Regions from separate parts of the Streptomyces sp. WAC 06738 genome, predicted to be linked through region 2. Evidence: riboswitches for the same ligand, from Rfam matches in the RefSeq annotation. Region 2 holds a riboswitch; each other region holds the start of a gene.
The links. A riboswitch is a leader RNA that binds a small molecule or an ion and turns the genes downstream of it on or off. The one in region 2 is predicted to bind cyclic di-AMP.
Positions count from the first base shown of each region.

Region 1 (4,159 bases), 4.0 Mb from region 2:
GATGCCACCGGCGGTGAGCGGCGGGTCCGCTGGGCGCTGCGGTGGCTGCCGGCCGCGCTCATCGTCGTGGGGGCGGTGTTCTTCTGGTTCACGCCGGAGGGGCTGAGGTCGTCGCCGGTCTTCGAGACCACCCCGCTGGTCGCCGCCGCGCTGCTCACCCTGCGCGGCACCATCGCCGTCGCCGTCGCCGCCCTGGTGGTGGACGTCGCGCTCGAAATCCTCAACGGCACCGCCACGAGGCCCGACGCGCTCACCCAGATGGTGTCGCAGGCCGTGCTCGGCGCCCTGGCCATCGGCATCAACCTCCTCATCCAGCGCAACTACCGCCGGCTGACCTCCGCCCGCCACGTCGCCGTCGCCGCGCAGCGCGCCGTGCTGCCGAACCCGCCGGACGGCTTCGGCACGCTGCGGGTCGCCGCCCGCTACCAGGCCGCGGACGCCGACGCCCGGATCGGCGGCGACCTCTACGCCGTGCAGGAGGGCCCGTACGGCGTGCGCTGCATCGTCGGCGACGTACGCGGCAAGGGGCTGGAGGCGGTGGAGTCCGTGGCGGTCGTCATCGGCGCTTTCCGGGAGGCGGCCGAGGAGGAGGCGGGGCTCGCGGGAGTCGCGCGGCGGCTGGAACGCGCGCTGCAGCGCCAGGAGACGGGGCGCAGCGGCCTCGACCGGGTGGAGGGGTTCACGACCGCGGTGCTGGCGGAGGTCGACCGCGAGGGCGGCGCGCTGCGGCTGCTCAACCGCGGCCATCCGGCGCCGCTGCTGCTCGGGCCGGACGGCGCGGCGCGCACGCTGCACCCGCGCGAGCACGCGCTGCCGCTGGGCATGGGCGACCTGGGTACGTGGCCGGACGAGCTGATGGAGGAGGCGTTCCCGCCGGGCGCGGCGCTCGTCCTCTTCACGGACGGCGTGACCGAGGCGCGGAACAAGGCGGGCGTCTTCTACGACCCGCTGACCCGGCTGGACGGCCGGCTGTTCGACGGGCCGCACGAACTCCTGGACGCCCTCCTGGACGACGTGACCCGTTATACGGGCGGAAGGATCGCGGACGACATGGCGCTCTTCGCCCTCGCCCGCTCCCGTACCCCGTTCGCGGAGCCGCCGGACTCGCCCCCGGCCGCACACGCTCCGTAGTGGAACAGCGCCCCTCCGCATAACAACTGATGCACGATCAGCTAACGACCGGACCTCACTGCGCGTAATCAGGGCGTCAACTTGTCCGTTTCCGCTGGTGCATGCCCGGATCGTCCGCGGTAAAGCACAACTGAATAACGGGAACGACTTGGAATCGAACGCCGTCGTCCGCTAGCGTGCGGTAACGCAGCGCGGTCGTCACTGCCGTCGCAAGAGGCGGCACCGTGCGCCGTCGCCGAATCCCGCACGAGTCACAACTGCAGCAACGGCAACACCTAGGGAACCGGGGAACCACCACCTTGGGGTGAATCGGGCCAACCTCCGCGAGGAGGCGGCCCGTAGGAGACCTTCCTGCTCCGAACCCGTCAGCTAACCCGGTAGGCGAGAAGGAAGGAAAGGAGTACGCCTTCGTGGCGTCCTACAGGTCTGGGCCTGGCTACGGCCATGGCTATGACGATTACGGCTACGACGGCTATGCGCCCGGCGGCTACGCCCCCGAGGGGTATGCGCCCACCGGTTACGCCGCCGAAGAGCCGGTCGACGAAGTCCTCCCCGAGGACGACCTTCCCTCCCGCGGCCGTCGGCGCCTTCCCCGGCAGCGCGGCGGCAGCATGGCGCGCAGCGGCGCCGTACTCGGCGTGGGCGTCTTCGCCGCCGTCGGCGCGGGCAGCATGGCCACGGCGCAGGAGAAGCCGCCGGTCGCGATATCCATGCCCGACCAGGTCGACACCGTGGCGAACCGGATAAGCGCCCAACTCCCGGACGCGGAGAGCCTGCCGGGCGTCGGCGAGCTGATGCCGAGCGAGGAGGAGCCCGCTTCCGACTCGGTCGTCACCACGGCTCCGCTCACCCAGGTCAGCTACGCCAGCGACACCGACACCGCGAACCAGCCCGCCGACTCCGGCGAGGCGCTGCGGGCCCGCATCCTGGAGCAGGCCGAGCAGCAGCAGGCGGAGGCCGACGCCTCCGCCCGCGCGGCGGCCGAGGCCGAGGCCGCCAAGCAGGCGGCCGAGGAGGCCGCCGAGGCGAAGGCGGCGGAAGAGGAGCGCCAGCGCCGCCTGGAGGAGGAGCGCCGCCGCAAGGCGGAAGAGGAAGCCCGCCGCAAGGCGGAGGCGGAGCGCCTCGCCAAGCTCGCCGCCAGCTACGTCGCCCCGGTCGCGAATTACACGCTCACCTCGACGTTCGGCGAGTCCGGCGACATGTGGGCCGCGGGCCACACGGGCCAGGACTTCGCCGCCTCCACCGGCACCCCGGTCAAGGCGGTGCACGGCGGCACGATCACCGAGGCCGGCTGGGCCGGCTCGTATGGCTACCGCATCGTCCTCACGCTCGAGGACGGCACCGAAGTCTGGTACTGCCATCTCTCCTCCATCATCCAGTCCTCCGGCGAGGTGACGACCGCCGACGTCATCGGGCGCGTGGGCGCCACGGGCAACGTCACCGGCCCGCACCTGCACCTTGAGGTACGACCCGGCGGCGGGGACGCAGTGGACCCCCTCGCCTGGCTGCGCAACAACGGCGCCCCGGTCTGATCCACCCGGCGGGCCCAGCGCCCCGGCCCCCACGGCCGGGACGGGTACCCGCCGCACGGACCGCTAGCCCCCATAACCCCTCTCCCACGTCTCCGGCGTGCCCGAACGCAACTTCCCCCGTGGCGTACGAGCACGCACCGAGACCGCCGGCGGCCCTGGTGGCCGACCCCCCGACACCAGGGCCGTCGGCACTTTCCCGGGACCTACTCCCCGGGCCCGCAGAGGCAGAACGGATGCCCGGCGGGATCGGCGAACACCGGACAACTGCCCCCCGCCTCCGAGAGCCGCGTGGCCCCGAGCCGCAGCGCCAGCTCACCGGCGGCGGTGGAGTCGTCGACGCCGAAGCAGATGTGCATCTGCTGCGGGTAGGTGCGGTCGAGGTCGGGCCAGAGCGGCGGCCGGTAGCCTTCGACTTCCTCGAAGGCCAGCCGTGGAAAGCTCTCTTCGTCCTTGGCGATCACCATCCAGTCCTCGCGGATGACCCGCATGCCGAGCAACTGCGTGTAGAAGTCGGCGAGCTGACGGGCGTCGGCGCAGTCGAGCACGATGTTCCTGACGTAGGCGTCCATGGCGGCAGCCTGCCACGCACGGCGGACACCGCGGGGAGACCAGCGGCGGCGATTCAGGCAGCCGCGGTGGCAGCGGCAGGGCGGGATCCCCCGGCGGCGATCTCACCCAGGGCGGCGCGGATGGTGTGGAGCATCCGCTGGGGCCGCTCGAAGGCGTCGGTCGCGGTGAACCGGAGCATGCGCCGGACCTCGGGGCAGCGCCCCAGGTCGTTGAAGCGCTCGATGTCGGCGAGATGGGCGGCCCGGCTGCCGTGGAAGCCGTAGCCCTCGATCTCGACGACGAGCCCCGCCGCCGGAAAGAAGAAGTCCACCCGTATCCGCCGGCCGTTGGGCGCGGTGAACGGCACTTGGCTGAGCGGCCGCAGCCCGGCGTCGTACATCCGCAGCCGCGCGACGGTCTCGGCGGGGGACCCGGAGCGAGGATCGACGAGCGCCAGCCGCTGCCGCGCCTGGACCACACCCCGCCGCTGCCCGATACCGGCAAGGGCCTCGGAGACCGCATGCAGATCGGTCACCTGCTCCCGCCACCGCCGCGGCCACCCTCCGCCGGGCGCGAGCGGCCGCCGGGTCAGGGCGGACTCCACGGCCACGAGCGCGGCGTCCCGCTCGGCTGTACGCAGCAGGTCGACGAGGGTCCGCGCGGCGCCGGTCACACGCAGCCCCGCGACACTGACGATCTCGTCGTCACTCAGGGCGGTCCGATGCAGCAGGCACCCCTCGGGCGCCCGCCCCCGCGCCCGCACGTGCGTGAACTCGGGCCGCACGGCGAGGACTTCGACCCCGAGCAGATGAGCCGCGGCACTGTGACTGACGACCAGCTCCGGCCGCCCGGCCTGCGCCACCCGCAACCGCAACCGCAGGTCAGGAACCCGCCCCGGCTCCACCCACACCCCGGCCCGAACCTTCCGCCACCCCTCTTTCCGCAAC
Region 1 covers NZ_CP029618.1:4,751,138-4,755,296, forward strand. The annotation lists gene DMB38_RS20945 (PP2C family protein-serine/threonine phosphatase) at 1-1,131, shown strand, start outside; cyclic di-AMP (ydaO/yuaA leader) riboswitch at 1,355-1,530, shown strand; gene DMB38_RS20950 (M23 family metallopeptidase) at 1,542-2,663, shown strand; gene DMB38_RS20955 (VOC family protein) at 2,867-3,232, opposite strand; gene DMB38_RS20960 (endonuclease domain-containing protein) at 3,286-4,122, opposite strand.
Region 1: it holds a riboswitch for cyclic di-AMP, as region 2 does, so the genes downstream of both, DMB38_RS20950 (M23 family metallopeptidase) here and DMB38_RS03070 (LysM peptidoglycan-binding domain-containing protein) in region 2, are expected to answer to the same signal.

Region 2 (4,159 bases):
GGCAGGTCGTGCTCGGCAAGCGGCTCCAGGAGTTGCGCGAGCGGGCCGGGCTCAAGCGCGAGGAAGCCGCGAAGACCCTGCGCGTCGCCCCCGCCACCGTGCGCCGGATGGAGACCGCCGAGGTCGCGCTGAAGGTTCCGTACGTGCAACTGCTGTTGCAGGCGTACGGCATCGACCGGGAGGAGATCGACGCCTTCGTCGCGCTCACCGAGGAGGCCAACGAGCCCGGCTGGTGGCAGCGCTTCCACGACATCCTGCCCGACTGGTTCAGCATGTACGTGAGCCTGGAGGGCGCGGCGTCGCTCATCAGGTCGTACGAGCCGCACTTCGTGCCCGGTCTGATGCAGACCGAGGACTACGCGCGGCACGTGCTGAAGGTCGGCTCCCTCGGCCGGGTCGCACCCGCGGAGATCGAGCGGCACGTCGCGCTCCGCATGAAGCGCCAGGACCTGCTCACCCGCGAGGACGCGCCCCGCTTCTGGGTCATCGTGGACGAAACGGTCCTGCGCCGCCCGGTGGGCGACGCCGCAGTGATGCGCGCGCAGGTCGACCGGCTCCTCGACGTCGCCTCGCTGCCCAACGTCACGCTCCAGATGGCGGAGTTCCGCACCGGCCACCACCCGGGCACGTACAGCCCCTTCGTCCTCTTCCGGTTCGCCATGCCCGAGTTGCCGGACATGATCTACACCGAGTACCTCACCGGCGCCGTCTACCTCGACGGCCGGCGCGAGGTGGCCACACACCTCGCCGCCCTGGACCACATGGCGGCCCAGGCGGCGACGGCAGAACGCACGAAGGAAATCCTCCGGGACTTCCGCAAGGAGCTGTGAATGGAACGCATTTACAACGGCATGCCGGCGGCGGACCTCGGCACGGAGGGCTGGCACAAGCCGTGGAGCGGCGGCAACGGCGGCAACTGCGTCGAGGCCATGAAGCTGCGGGACGGCCGCATAGCGGTACGGCACTCGGCGCACCCCGACGGTCCCGCCCTCATCTACACCCCCGGTGAAATGGACGCGTTCATCGAGGGTGCCAAGGCCGGCGAAGCCGACTTCCTGCTGTCGCGGAGCCCGGCGTGACCGCGTCAGGCGCGGTGCCCGCGCACCGGCGACCGCGCCGCCCGGTCCACTCGCCGTCCGAGCCGGACGGCGAGCCCATCCCGGCGAACGGGGGTGTGGCCCACCCGCACTGACGTGGGCCACCGGCCGGGAGCACAGAGAGGGAGGGGACACCCCGGGGGGGTCCCCTCCCTCGGCGTTTGCCGGGGTACGGGCGCGCAACGGCGCCCGGGGGCACGGCAGATGAAATTCCAGAAATCATGAACCGTGGGTGTCCGCACCGCTGCCTTCCGCAAGGTATGGGCGTACGGTATGCCCCCGATGGCCCTCGTCAGCCCCGGGGAGGCCCCGCGATGAGCGCATCTCCACCCCCGTCCGCCGGCGCGGAACCGCCGGCGGTCCGCGTCGGGGTGCTGCTCCCCCGGCTGCCGGAGGAGCCCGCGGCCTGGCTGGCGGAGTGCGCGGCGTACGACTCGGCGGGCGCCGACGCGCTGTGGCTGGACGGCGGTCCCGACCCGGCGCACGACGTGCTGGCGCTCGCCGCCGCCCTGGCCGCCGCCACCGGCCGGGCCCGGCTGGTCGTCGCGCTGCCCGACAACGTCCCGCAGGCGGCGCTGCTGGCCCGGGCGCTGGCCACCGTGGTGCTGCTCAGCGGCGGCCGGCTCGCGCTCGCCGCCGACTCCCGGCGGTGCGCCGAACTCGGCGCCGTCGCACCGACGGTGCCCGCCTTCCGCCGGCTCGCCCCCGCCGGACCCGGCTACGAGGAGCCGGGCGCCGGACGCTGGACCCCGGCGGCGGTGCCCGCGGGTCCCGGCGCCTGGCGGACCGCGCTCGCCGGCGCCGCGGAGCGCGGGGTGCACGGTCTCGTCGTACCGGCCGGGCAGCCCCTGTTGGAGGCGCTGCGCCTCAGCGTGCGTGCCGAACGTCACACCCGCCCCAACCGCCCCACGGGTGCGCGCGTCACCACGGAGCGTCAGAGTCCGCATGGATCCCCGTGATCCGCTTGTGATCTGCCGTTCGATCTCCTAGTGTCCGAGTCGTTCGCACACGCGAGCACCGCGCTCCGGTACGCCGAATCCTGCCCGTCGGAGCCCGGAACCGTCGTCCCCACAGCCGTTCGGGCAGGAGCGGGGGAACCACTTCTCCGTCGGCAGGAGCACGGTGGCAGCACCGCACCGCACTCCCCGACTCGGGGTGAAGCCGCACAGCACGACGCGGCCGGGCAACTCCAGCCCGAACCCGACAGCTCACTTCGCAGGCGTCGGAGAAAGAGCGAGCCAACATGGCCGGAACCGGCACCCGGCGCGCGCCCAAGTCGCGCTCCACCCGCCGCTATGCCGCCGCCGCGGGGGTGGGCATAGCCCTGCCCGTCGCCGGCGGAATCGCGGCGACCGCCGCGCACGCCTATACGGTCGAGAAGGGCGACACCCTCTCGGAGATCGCAGAGGACAACGGATTCGGTCCCGACTGGCAGCGGCTGTACGAGGCCAACAAGGAAGCCGTCGGCGACAACCCCCACCTGATCCTGCCGGGCCAGGAGCTGGACCTGGGGGACGGGAAGGCCGCGAGCAAGCCCGCCGAGGCCGACCAGACCGCCGCCAAGACCGAGCAGAAGCAGCAGCGTTACGTCGAGCACACCGTCGGCGCCGGCGAGACGCTGGCCAAGATCGCCGCGAAGTACGACGTGCCCGGCGGCTGGCAGCGGGTGTACGTCGACAACGAGAAGGCGATCGGCGACAACCCGGCCGCGCTGAAGGTCGGCACCGAGCTGCGCGTCGACACCGAGGGCGGCAAGGTCGACAAGTCGATCGACCCGAACGGCTCGTCGGCGTCCGAGGGCTCCGGCGGCTCCGGGGGCGCCACCGAGGCGTCGCAGGCGAGCGTCCCGACCACCGAGTCCGGCATCCAGGCGGCGGCTCGGGAGATCGTGCCCGCCGACCAGTTCACCTGCTTCAGCAGCATCGTGGAGCGCGAGAGCGGCTGGGACCACACCGCGACGAACCCCAGCTCCGGCGCGTACGGCCTGATGCAGGCGCTGCCGGGCGACAAGATGGCCTCGGCCGGCGCCGACTGGCGCACCAACCCGGTCACGCAGATCAAGTGGGGCCTGGACTACATGAACGACCGCTACGGCAGCCCGTGCGGCGCCTGGGATTTCTGGCAGGCGAACAACTGGTACTGATCCCGGGGCCCTGGCCTGCGGGAGTCTCCCTCGCCCCGTCGCGCGGATCCGTCCGCGCGGCGGGGCGCGTTCGTCGTACGGGCTACGCCCCGCCCGCCCGCTCCGCCGCGGACCCACCGGCGGGCTCGGCGGCGGAACCCCCGGTGGAACCCCCGGCGGGCTCACCGCCGGGCTCACCGGCGGACAACTCGGCCAGGTCCCGGGCCGCCTGGGCGAGGAGCCGGTGCATGGCCGCCTCCGCGGCGTCCGGGTCCTGCGCCCGTATCGCCGCCAGCACGGCCCGGTGGCCGGGCACGGGGTCGCTCGGGTGGTGTCCGGGGCCGTGCACCAGGCGGTCGCGGGCGGCCAGCCCGCTGGCGAGGACCTGGTCCATGCGCTCCAGCAGCTCGTTGTGCGAGGCGGCCAGCAGGGCGCGGTGGAACGCGAGGTCCGCGGCGACCGCCTCGGCCGCGCCGTCCCGCGCCCCGGCCATCGCCGTGAGCGCCGCCTCCAGCGCCGCCAGGTCCGCGTCGGTGCGCCGCACCGCGGCCAGCCGGACCGCCGCGGGCTCGACGATCCCGCGCACCTCGTCCAGGTCGCGCAGCAGCGGGGAGGCGGCCCGCGCGGCGGCGCCCTCGCCCTGCTGCCTGCCCGCGGTCTCGAAGCGCCACCGCAGCACGTCGGCGTCGAGGAGGTGCCAGTCGGCGCGCGGCCGGACGAACGTGCCGCGCTTCTGCCGGGCGTCGACCATGCCCTTGGCCGCCAGCACCTTCAGCGACTCGCGCAGCGCGGTGAGGCTGACGCCCAGCTCGGCCTGGAGGGCGGCGAGGTCGAGGGTGGCGCCCTCGGCGATCTCACCGCCGAGCACCCGGTGCGCGAGGGTCTCCACCGTCTGCCCGTGCACCCCGCGGCGCGCGTAACCCGCCATGCCCGCTCGCTC
Region 2 covers NZ_CP029618.1:781,635-785,793, forward strand. The annotation lists gene DMB38_RS03055 (helix-turn-helix transcriptional regulator) at 1-830, shown strand, start outside; gene DMB38_RS03060 (DUF397 domain-containing protein) at 831-1,079, shown strand; gene DMB38_RS03065 (LLM class flavin-dependent oxidoreductase) at 1,412-2,056, shown strand; cyclic di-AMP (ydaO/yuaA leader) riboswitch at 2,160-2,334, shown strand; gene DMB38_RS03070 (LysM peptidoglycan-binding domain-containing protein) at 2,341-3,240, shown strand; gene DMB38_RS03075 (FCD domain-containing protein) at 3,323-4,147, opposite strand.

Region 3 (4,159 bases), 2.0 Mb from region 2:
CAACTTGTGATCGGCGGTGGTTCGGTATTAAGTTCGGCCACTGGCTCGAACACACAGGGAACGAAAGGCACTCGCATGCGCTCGGGTAACGGACGCCACCGACGTCCCCGCCAGGCCCCCGCGTTCGTCGTCGCGGCCGGTGCGACCGGGGCTGGTCTCGCCCTGCCGCTGCTGGGCGCGAGCGGCGCGAGCGCCGCCGACGCCGGCACGTGGGACCGGGTCGCCGAGTGCGAGAGCGGCGGGCTCTGGAGCGCCGACGAGGGCAACGGGTACTACGGCGGCCTGCAGTTGACGATGGACATGTGGCAGGAGTACGGCGGCGAGGAGTTCGCCTCGCAGCCCGACTACGCCAGCCGTGCGCAGCAGATCACTGTCGCCGAGCGCATCCTCGCCGGCATGGGCGCCGACAAGGCGTGGCCGGAGTGCGCCGAGGACGCCGGGCTGGACGGCGACGTCGGGGTGCCGGAGGTCGACCCCGGCGCCGAGCTGCCGCTGCTGCCGACGGCGCCGCCCACCCTCGCCCCGAGCCCGGACGACGACTCCCGTGGCCAGGACGAGGACGGGCGTACCGACAGCGAGGACGAGCGCGACCGCAAGGACGGCGACGACTCCCGGCAGGCCGGTGAGGGCGGCGGCAAGCACCGCGGCGGCCAGGACCCGGGCGAGCGCGACGGCGGCTCCGGCGAACGGACCGGCCGGGACGACGACACCGCCTCCGGCGAGGGCTCCGGCCGGCACCGCGCCCCGGACGCCTCCGCGACCCCGGCCCCGTCCTCGCCCGGCTCCCCCGAGGCCCCGCGCGAGGCCGTCGAGACCCCCGGCGCCTCCCAGTCGCCCGACGAGACCGAGCCGCCGGAGCCCGGCCGCGAGTGGATCGCCGAGATCCCCGGTGACGCGGACGAGCGCGGCGGGGACCGCAAGAGCGACGCCTCGGGACGCGACGCCGCGGCGGGCGGCGGCAGTTATACCGTCCGACCGGGTGACACCCTCTCGGATATTGCCAGCGAGCATTCCCTGTCGGGCGGATGGTCCGAGTTGTACGACGGGAACAAGAACTCCCTCGGTGAGGACCCCGACACCATCAAGCCTGGTCAGGAACTCGAATTGAGCGGGAACTGAACAGTCGGCGGGTGAAGTCGGCGCGGATTAGTCATATTTGACGTAATCGGCTGACCGGGCTACCTGACGGACGTAAAACCGGGCGTGGCATTTTCCGAGGTCTTTGAATCGCACACGCCTATGTGCTTACCGTCACATCGCTCGCCAACGCGAGCCCCGGTGATCGCCTCACGCCGAATCCTGTCGGCGTTCACCCGGGCCACCTGTGCATGAAGCACCGCTGACAGGAGCGGGGGACCCACGGTAAGCGCCGCTCCGGTCCAACGAGAAGGCGGACCGGACGGCTTGGGGTCAAGCCGCACGTATGACGTACGGCCGGGCACTCACAGCCCGCACCCGACAGCTCACCTCGCAGGCGTCGGTGAGAAAAGAGCACCATGCTTCTTCCTGCCGGAATGGGTAAGCACCGCCGCCCCACCGCACAGGCACGCCTTGGCACACACTCCCGCGTGGTCGTTCTCATGGGCGCCACCGGAACCGCGATCGGGCTGCCGGTGCTCGGCGCCCAGCACGCGTCCGCGGCCCCCATCGATACATGGGAACGGGTGGCCGCCTGCGAGTCCAGCGGAAATTGGGCGACGAATACGGGGAACGGCTATTTCGGCGGCGTCCAGTTCTCCCAGTCGAGCTGGGAGGCCGCCGGCGGCCGCAGCTTCGCCCCGCGCGCCGACCTGGCGTCGAAGGAGCAGCAGATCGCCGTCGCGGAGCGGCTGCTTTCCATGCAGGGACCGGGCGCGTGGCCCAAGTGCGGCCCGCGCGCGGGTCTGGCGGCGAGCGGTCCGGCCGCCGGGCCGACCGTCCCACCGGCGCCACAGGAGGCCCCGCAGCAGCCGCAGGAACAGCCGCAGCCGCCGCAGGAGCCGCAGGAGGCCCAGACGCTGCCGGCCCCGGCGGCGCAGGAGCAGGCGCCGCAGGAGGCCCCGGAGGGCACCGAGGCAAGCGGCGCCGCCGAGCAGACGCAGCCGGAGTCCCGCACGGTCTTCCGCGGCTTCTACTACGAGGTCCGCGAGGGCGACACCCTCGACGACATCGCCCAGCGGCACGGCGCGGAGAGCTGGCAGCAGTTGTACGAGGACAACAAGCCGGTCGTCGGCGAGAACCCGGACCTGATCCGGCCGGGACAGAAGCTGAAGGTGAACTAGCCCCGCGCGCGGGCGGGCCGCACCGGACCACGAGCCGGCCGGCCCGCCCGCGCCGTGTGCACCGCCGCCGCCTGCCGCCCCCTGGTGCCCCTCTGGCGCCGCCCGCTGCCCGGCACGCCGCCGCGGTACGGCGCGGCCGTCCCGGCCCGTCCGGTGCGCGGGCCGGGACGACCACGCCGTACGCCACCCGCCCCCGCGGGCCCCGCCTCCGCGGGCCCCGCCTCCGCGGCTCCCGTTGCGCGCCGCCGCCGGTGGCCCGTCCCCCGAGCCGCGGCCCGAACCGTCTCGTACCGCGGAATGCGGCCGGGTGCGCGCCGGGGCCGTCACCCGGGGCGGCTAGGCTCAGGGCGGAACCCGTAGCGAATCCCTCCGAAGGAGACACCGTGCCGTCCATCGACGTCGTCGTAGCCCGAGAGATTCTCGACTCCCGCGGCAACCCCACGGTCGAGGTCGAGGTCGGCCTCGACGACGGCAGCACCGGCCGTGCTGCCGTTCCGTCCGGCGCCTCCACCGGCGCCTTCGAGGCCCTGGAGCTGCGCGACGGGGACAAGGCCCGTTACGGCGGGAAGGGTGTCGAGAAGGCCGTGCTCGCCGTCATCGAGCAGATCGGCCCCGAGCTCGTCGGCTACGACGCCACCGAGCAGCGCCTCATCGACCAGGCGATGTTCGACCTCGACGCCACCCCCGACAAGTCCTCCCTCGGCGCCAACGCCATCCTCGGCGTCTCCCTCGCCGTCGCGCACGCCGCCTCCGAGGCGTCCGACCTGCCGCTCTTCCGCTACCTCGGCGGTCCCAACGCGCACGTGCTGCCGGTGCCGATGATGAACATCCTCAACGGCGGCAGCCACGCCGACTCCAACGTGGACATCCAGGAGTTCATGATCGCGCCGATCGGCGCCGAGTCGTTCTCCGAGGCCGTCCGCTGCGGCGCGGAGATCTACCACCAGCTCAAGGCCGTCCTCAAGGAGCGCGGCCTGTCCACGGGACTCGGCGACGAGGGCGGCTTCGCGCCGAACCTCGACTCCAACCGGGACGCGCTGGACCTCATCATCGAGGCGATCCAGAAGGCCGGCTACACCGCGGGCCAGGACGTCGCCCTCGCGCTCGACGTCGCCGCCTCCGAGTTCTACAAGGACGGCGTGTACGTCTTCGAGGGCAAGGGCCGCTCCGCCGCCGAGATGACGGAGTACTACGAGCAGCTCGTCGCGGACTACCCGCTGGTGTCCATCGAGGACCCGCTCTTCGAGGACGACTGGGCCGGCTGGCACGTACTGACCGAGCGCCTCGGCGACAAGGTGCAGATCGTCGGCGACGACCTCTTCGTCACCAACCCCGAGCGGCTCCAGCGCGGCATCGACGAGGGCTCGGCCAACGCGCTGCTGGTCAAGGTGAACCAGATCGGCTCGCTCACCGAGACCCTGGACGCCGTCGAGCTGGCCCAGCGCAACGGCTTCAAGTGCATGATGTCCCACCGCTCCGGCGAGACCGAGGACGTCACCATCGCCGACCTGGCCGTCGCCACGAACTGCGGCCAGATCAAGACCGGCGCCCCCGCCCGCTCCGAGCGGGTCGCCAAGTACAACCAGCTCCTGCGCATCGAGGAGATCCTCGACGACGCCGCCGAGTACGCGGGCCGCAGCGCCTTCCCGCGCTACAAGAACGGCTGAACGGGCCGACCCGTACGACATCGGCGTCGGACGCCCCCGGCCCCGGCCGCACCGCGTAAGGTGCGACCGGGGCCGACCACCGCTTGCCGCCCGGGGAGGACGCGACGCACATGGCCAGGGAGCGCTTCTCCACCACCACCCGGCTCAAGCTGCTCGGCGAGCAGGCCGTCAGCCGGGTCTCGGAGCGCGTCTACCGTGCGCGCCCGCCGCGGCGCAGCCGGCTGACGGGGC
Region 3 covers NZ_CP029618.1:2,822,853-2,827,011, reverse strand. The annotation lists gene DMB38_RS11840 (transglycosylase family protein) at 76-1,119, shown strand; cyclic di-AMP (ydaO/yuaA leader) riboswitch at 1,281-1,492, shown strand; gene DMB38_RS37470 (transglycosylase family protein) at 1,569-2,261, shown strand; gene eno (phosphopyruvate hydratase) at 2,645-3,928, shown strand; gene DMB38_RS11825 (septum formation initiator family protein) at 4,039-4,159, shown strand, end outside.
Region 3: it holds a riboswitch for cyclic di-AMP, as region 2 does, so the genes downstream of both, DMB38_RS37470 (transglycosylase family protein) here and DMB38_RS03070 (LysM peptidoglycan-binding domain-containing protein) in region 2, are expected to answer to the same signal.

Region 4 (4,159 bases), 5.3 Mb from region 2:
CGTCCGAGGCCGCCCCCGGCGACCAGGGAAGATGCGGCGTACGGGGATAGTGCACACGCATGGGTCCGGCTCCGTGACGCGGTCGGGTCCGGCCACTCTAGAAGCGCCCGGCGGCGCCGCTCCAGCGAATAACCCGGCGGTCCGGGGGGCCCGGGTCAGGGCAGCAGGGACTCCCGCAGCACCCGGCCCTCCGACTGCGCGGGCGGGGCGACCCCGAGGATCGCCGACATGGTCGCCGCGAGGTCGACGTGGCGCGGGTCGCGCGGCGCGCGGCCGCGCCGGATCCGGTGGCCGGCCAGGATGAGCGGGACCGCGGTCTCCGCGCGGCTTCCGTGGCGGCCGTCGAAGCCCTCGGCCGGCGGGGTGAAGGAGAGCGCGTACGGCGCCGCCAGTTCGAGCACCAGCTCGCCGTACTGCGGTGCCATCCGCAGCGCCGCCTGGTCCGCCTTGGTGAACACCGCCGCGACGCCTTCGGTGTCCGCGAGCGCCGCGCGGGCACGCTCGATCGCGGCGGTCCCCGCGCCGAGGAGGTGCACGGAGGCGATGCTGCCGCCGGAGACCAGGACGGCATCGGTCTCCGGCGCCGGCCGGCCGCCGGAGACGATCACCTCGGGCGTGAAGCCCGCGGTGGCGAGGGCGGCGACCGCCTGCGCCGCCATCGGCGTCTTCCAGCCCGTCATGCCGTGGTCGCCGGTGACCACCCAGGTCGTCCGGCCGTAGAGGCCGAGGTCCTTCACCGTCCGGATCAGCCGCCCGATCCCGGCGTCGGTCTCGCGCAGGGTGTCGAGCATCCGGGGGTCGTCGGGCCCGAACGCGTGCCCGTCGCCGTCGAGGTCGCTGGAGTAGACCGCGAGGAAGTCCGGTCGCCGGGTGAGGGTCACCGCCGTGCCGCCGCTGTCGACGGGCCGCCCGGTGAGCATCGCGATCGCGTCGTCGACGCGCGCGCCGATGCGCCCGCCGGGCTGGGTGTAGAGGCCGTCGGGATCGCCGTACGAGGTGCCCTTGTCCTGGAGGATGAACCACTGCGCGGACCCGATCCGGATGCCCTGCGGCCGCCACGCCTGGGCGAGGCCCTCGACCGCGCTGTCGCGGCTCTGGCCGCGGGCGATGCCGGCCGCCTCGTCGTAGTAGTAGGCGGCGTTGCGGGTGCGGTCCGGGTGGGCGCCGCAGGAGACGGCCGTCCACGACTGGTTGGTGATGCTGGCCATCACGCCGGTGCTGGTGGTCAGCGAGCCGGCCCGTACCAGCGACGTCAGGTGGGGCATCGGCGCACGGCCGTCGAGGTAGTCGATGCCGAAGCCGTCGAGGGCGACGAAGATCAGCAGGCTGCGCGTGCGGGCGGCGTGCGCGGGCACGGTGGCGAGCGGTGACGCGAGGGCGCCGGCCACGGCGCCGGCGAGGACACCGCGTCGGGACAGAGAGGTGGCGGACATGGCGCGACCGTAGAAGCGAAACGCTCCCGGCCGGCGAGCACGGGGTGAACGGGCCGCGAATTCCCGCGTCCGTGCCCTCCGGACGCACCGCGGTCTTCACCGCCGGAGCGGAGAGCGCCGGTGGGGACACCGGCGCTCTCCGGCGGGTCAGTACGGACCGTAGACGTTGTCGATCGAGCCGTACCGGTCGGCCGCGTAGTTGCACGCGGCGGTGATGTTGGCGACCGGGTCGAAGCTGTCGGTCGAGGTGCCGGGTACGTGGTAGGCCTCGAAGGTGGGAGCGATGACCTGGAGCAGGCCCTTGGAGGGCGTGCCGTTGATGGCGTTGATATCCCAGTTGTTGATGGCCTGCGGGTCGCCCGCGGACTCCCGCATGATGTTGCGGTAAATGCCGTCGTAGGTCCCCGGGATGCCGTGCTCGGCCATGATGTCGAGCGACTCCCGGATCCAGCCGTCGAGGTTGTCCGGGTAGCTCGTGACGGACGCGCTCGTGGTCTTCAGGCCGGACTCGGATTCCTTCGGCTCGCTCGTGTCGGCCTTGGCGCCGAGCGAGAGTTCAAGGCCGGGGAGGATGAAGTGCGGGTTGTCGCCGACGGCCTCGCGGTTGTCCTTGTACAGCTTCTTCCAGCCGCCGCGTACGCCTTCCTTGTCGGCGATCTTCGACAGGGAATCTCCGGCGACCACGGCATAGGTGGCCGCTGCCGCGCCGGCGGTCGCCGCGGCGGGGGCCTCGGCGCGTACGCCGGTCTGGGGGGCGGACGCGGGGACGGAGCCGGCGGCGGATGCCGAGGACGCGCCGATCAGCGGGGCGGCGATCGCGACGCCGCTGACGCCGGCGAAGGTGATGCCGCGGCCGATCAGACGCAGCTTGGGACGGCGGTGCTTACCTCTTGCGGGCATGGGTCTTTCTCCTCCTGCGCCTGCGAGGTGAGCTGTCGGGTTCGGGCTGGAGATGCCCGGCCGCACCGCGGTGCGACTTCACCCCAAGCCGTTCCGGAATCCGGACCGGCGACTTACCTATGGGTCCCCCGCTCCTGCCGTGTGTCATTAGGGAACGGTTTCCGGATGGCGGCAGGATTCGGCGTCCACCCGGCTGGCGGAGACTTAAGCATGTCTTTCCGGTCCGGACAAGCTGCGGAACTCGTCCGGCCAATACGGGACCGGCTCGGAGGCCGGATGGGCGCCGCCGCGGAAAGCGGAGAAGTCCGCAACTCGCTTTCGGAACACGGAAACTGTGAATTCCCCCCGCCGGTGCCCGCGGCCGAACGTGATTCGCGTCACCGGACGGAGGGGGCCAATCGGTCAGAGGCGCGGGGCGATCGGGGGCGAATCCTTCAAATGGTACGTATCGCCTCGTCGGGGAATGTCCGACAAGTCCGTTTGTTCTTGACCGTCCGGCGGCGCGTATGCGCGAGGGGAATTCACGAATTCATCGCGGGGAACCCGTTCGCCCATGAGGGCGAAGGGGCGTCAACTGGCCAAGGGAAAAGGACGCCTTCCGGATCGCCGCCGGATTGCGGGCGGAGGAGGGGAAGTTGGCGGCTGCGGCCGGAAAGGCTCTCGCCAACTCCCTCAGCACTCCACCACGTTGACCGCGAGGCCGCCGCGGGCGGTTTCCTTGTACTTGACCTTCATGTCCGCACCCGTCTCCTTCATCGTCTTGATGGCCTTGTCGAGGGAGACGAAGTGCCGGCCGTCGCCGCGCAGTGCCATGCGGGCCGCCGTGATGGCCTTGACCGCCGCCATGCCGTTGCGTTCGATGCACGGGATCTGGACCAGGCCGCCGATCGGGTCGCAGGTCAGGCCCAGGTTGTGCTCGATGCCGATCTCGGCGGCGTTCTCCACCTGTTCCGGGGTGCCGCCGAGGATCTCGGCGAGGCCGCCCGCGGCCATGGAGCAGGCGGAGCCCACCTCTCCCTGGCAGCCGACCTCGGCGCCGGAGATGGAGGCGTTCTCCTTGAAGAGCATGCCGATCGCGCCGGCCGCGAGGAGGAAGCGGACCGCGGTGTCTTCCTCCCCGGCGCGGCTGTCCCCGCCCGGTACGAACTCCGTCGCGTAGTGGAGGACCGCGGGGATGATGCCCGCCGCGCCGTTGGTGGGGGCGGTGACGACGCGGCCGCCGGCGGCGTTCTCCTCGTTGACCGCCATCGCGTAGAGGGTGACCCACTCCATCGCGTGCGCCGCCGGGTCGCCCGCCGCGCGGAGCTGGCGGGCCTCGCCGGCGGCGCGGCGGCGGACCTTCAGGCCGCCGGGGAGGATGCCCTCCCGGCCGGTCCCGCGGGCGACGCACTCGCGCATGACCCGCCAGATCTCCAGCAGCCCGGCGCGGATCTCCGCCTCGGTGCGCCAGGCGCGCTCGTTCTCCAGCATCAGCGAGGAGAGCGACAGGCCGGTCTCGCGGGTGCGGCGCAGCATCTCGTCCGCGGTACGGAACGGGTGCTTCAGCACGGTGTCGTCGAGCTTGATCCGGTCCTCGCCGACCGCCTCCTCGTCGACGACGAAGCCGCCGCCCACCGAGTAGTACGTCTTCTCCAGCAGCGTCCCGCCGTCCGCGTCGTACGCGGCCAGCGTCATGCCGTTCGCGTGGTACGGCAGCGAGCGGCGCCGGTGCAGGACGAGATCGGCGGAGGCGTCGAAGGGGATCTCGTGGTCGCGCCCTATCTCGGCGCCCAGCAGGTGCAGCCGCCCGGTGGCGCGGATGCGCTCCACCTCGCCCTCGGCCCACT
Region 4 covers NZ_CP029618.1:6,073,791-6,077,949, forward strand. The annotation lists gene DMB38_RS26810 (RNA ligase family protein) at 1-61, opposite strand, end outside; gene DMB38_RS26815 (alkaline phosphatase family protein) at 156-1,433, opposite strand; gene DMB38_RS26820 (transglycosylase SLT domain-containing protein) at 1,581-2,333, opposite strand; cyclic di-AMP (ydaO/yuaA leader) riboswitch at 2,337-2,527, opposite strand; gene DMB38_RS26825 (L-serine ammonia-lyase) at 3,006-4,159, opposite strand, start outside.
Region 4: it holds a riboswitch for cyclic di-AMP, as region 2 does, so the genes downstream of both, DMB38_RS26820 (transglycosylase SLT domain-containing protein) here and DMB38_RS03070 (LysM peptidoglycan-binding domain-containing protein) in region 2, are expected to answer to the same signal.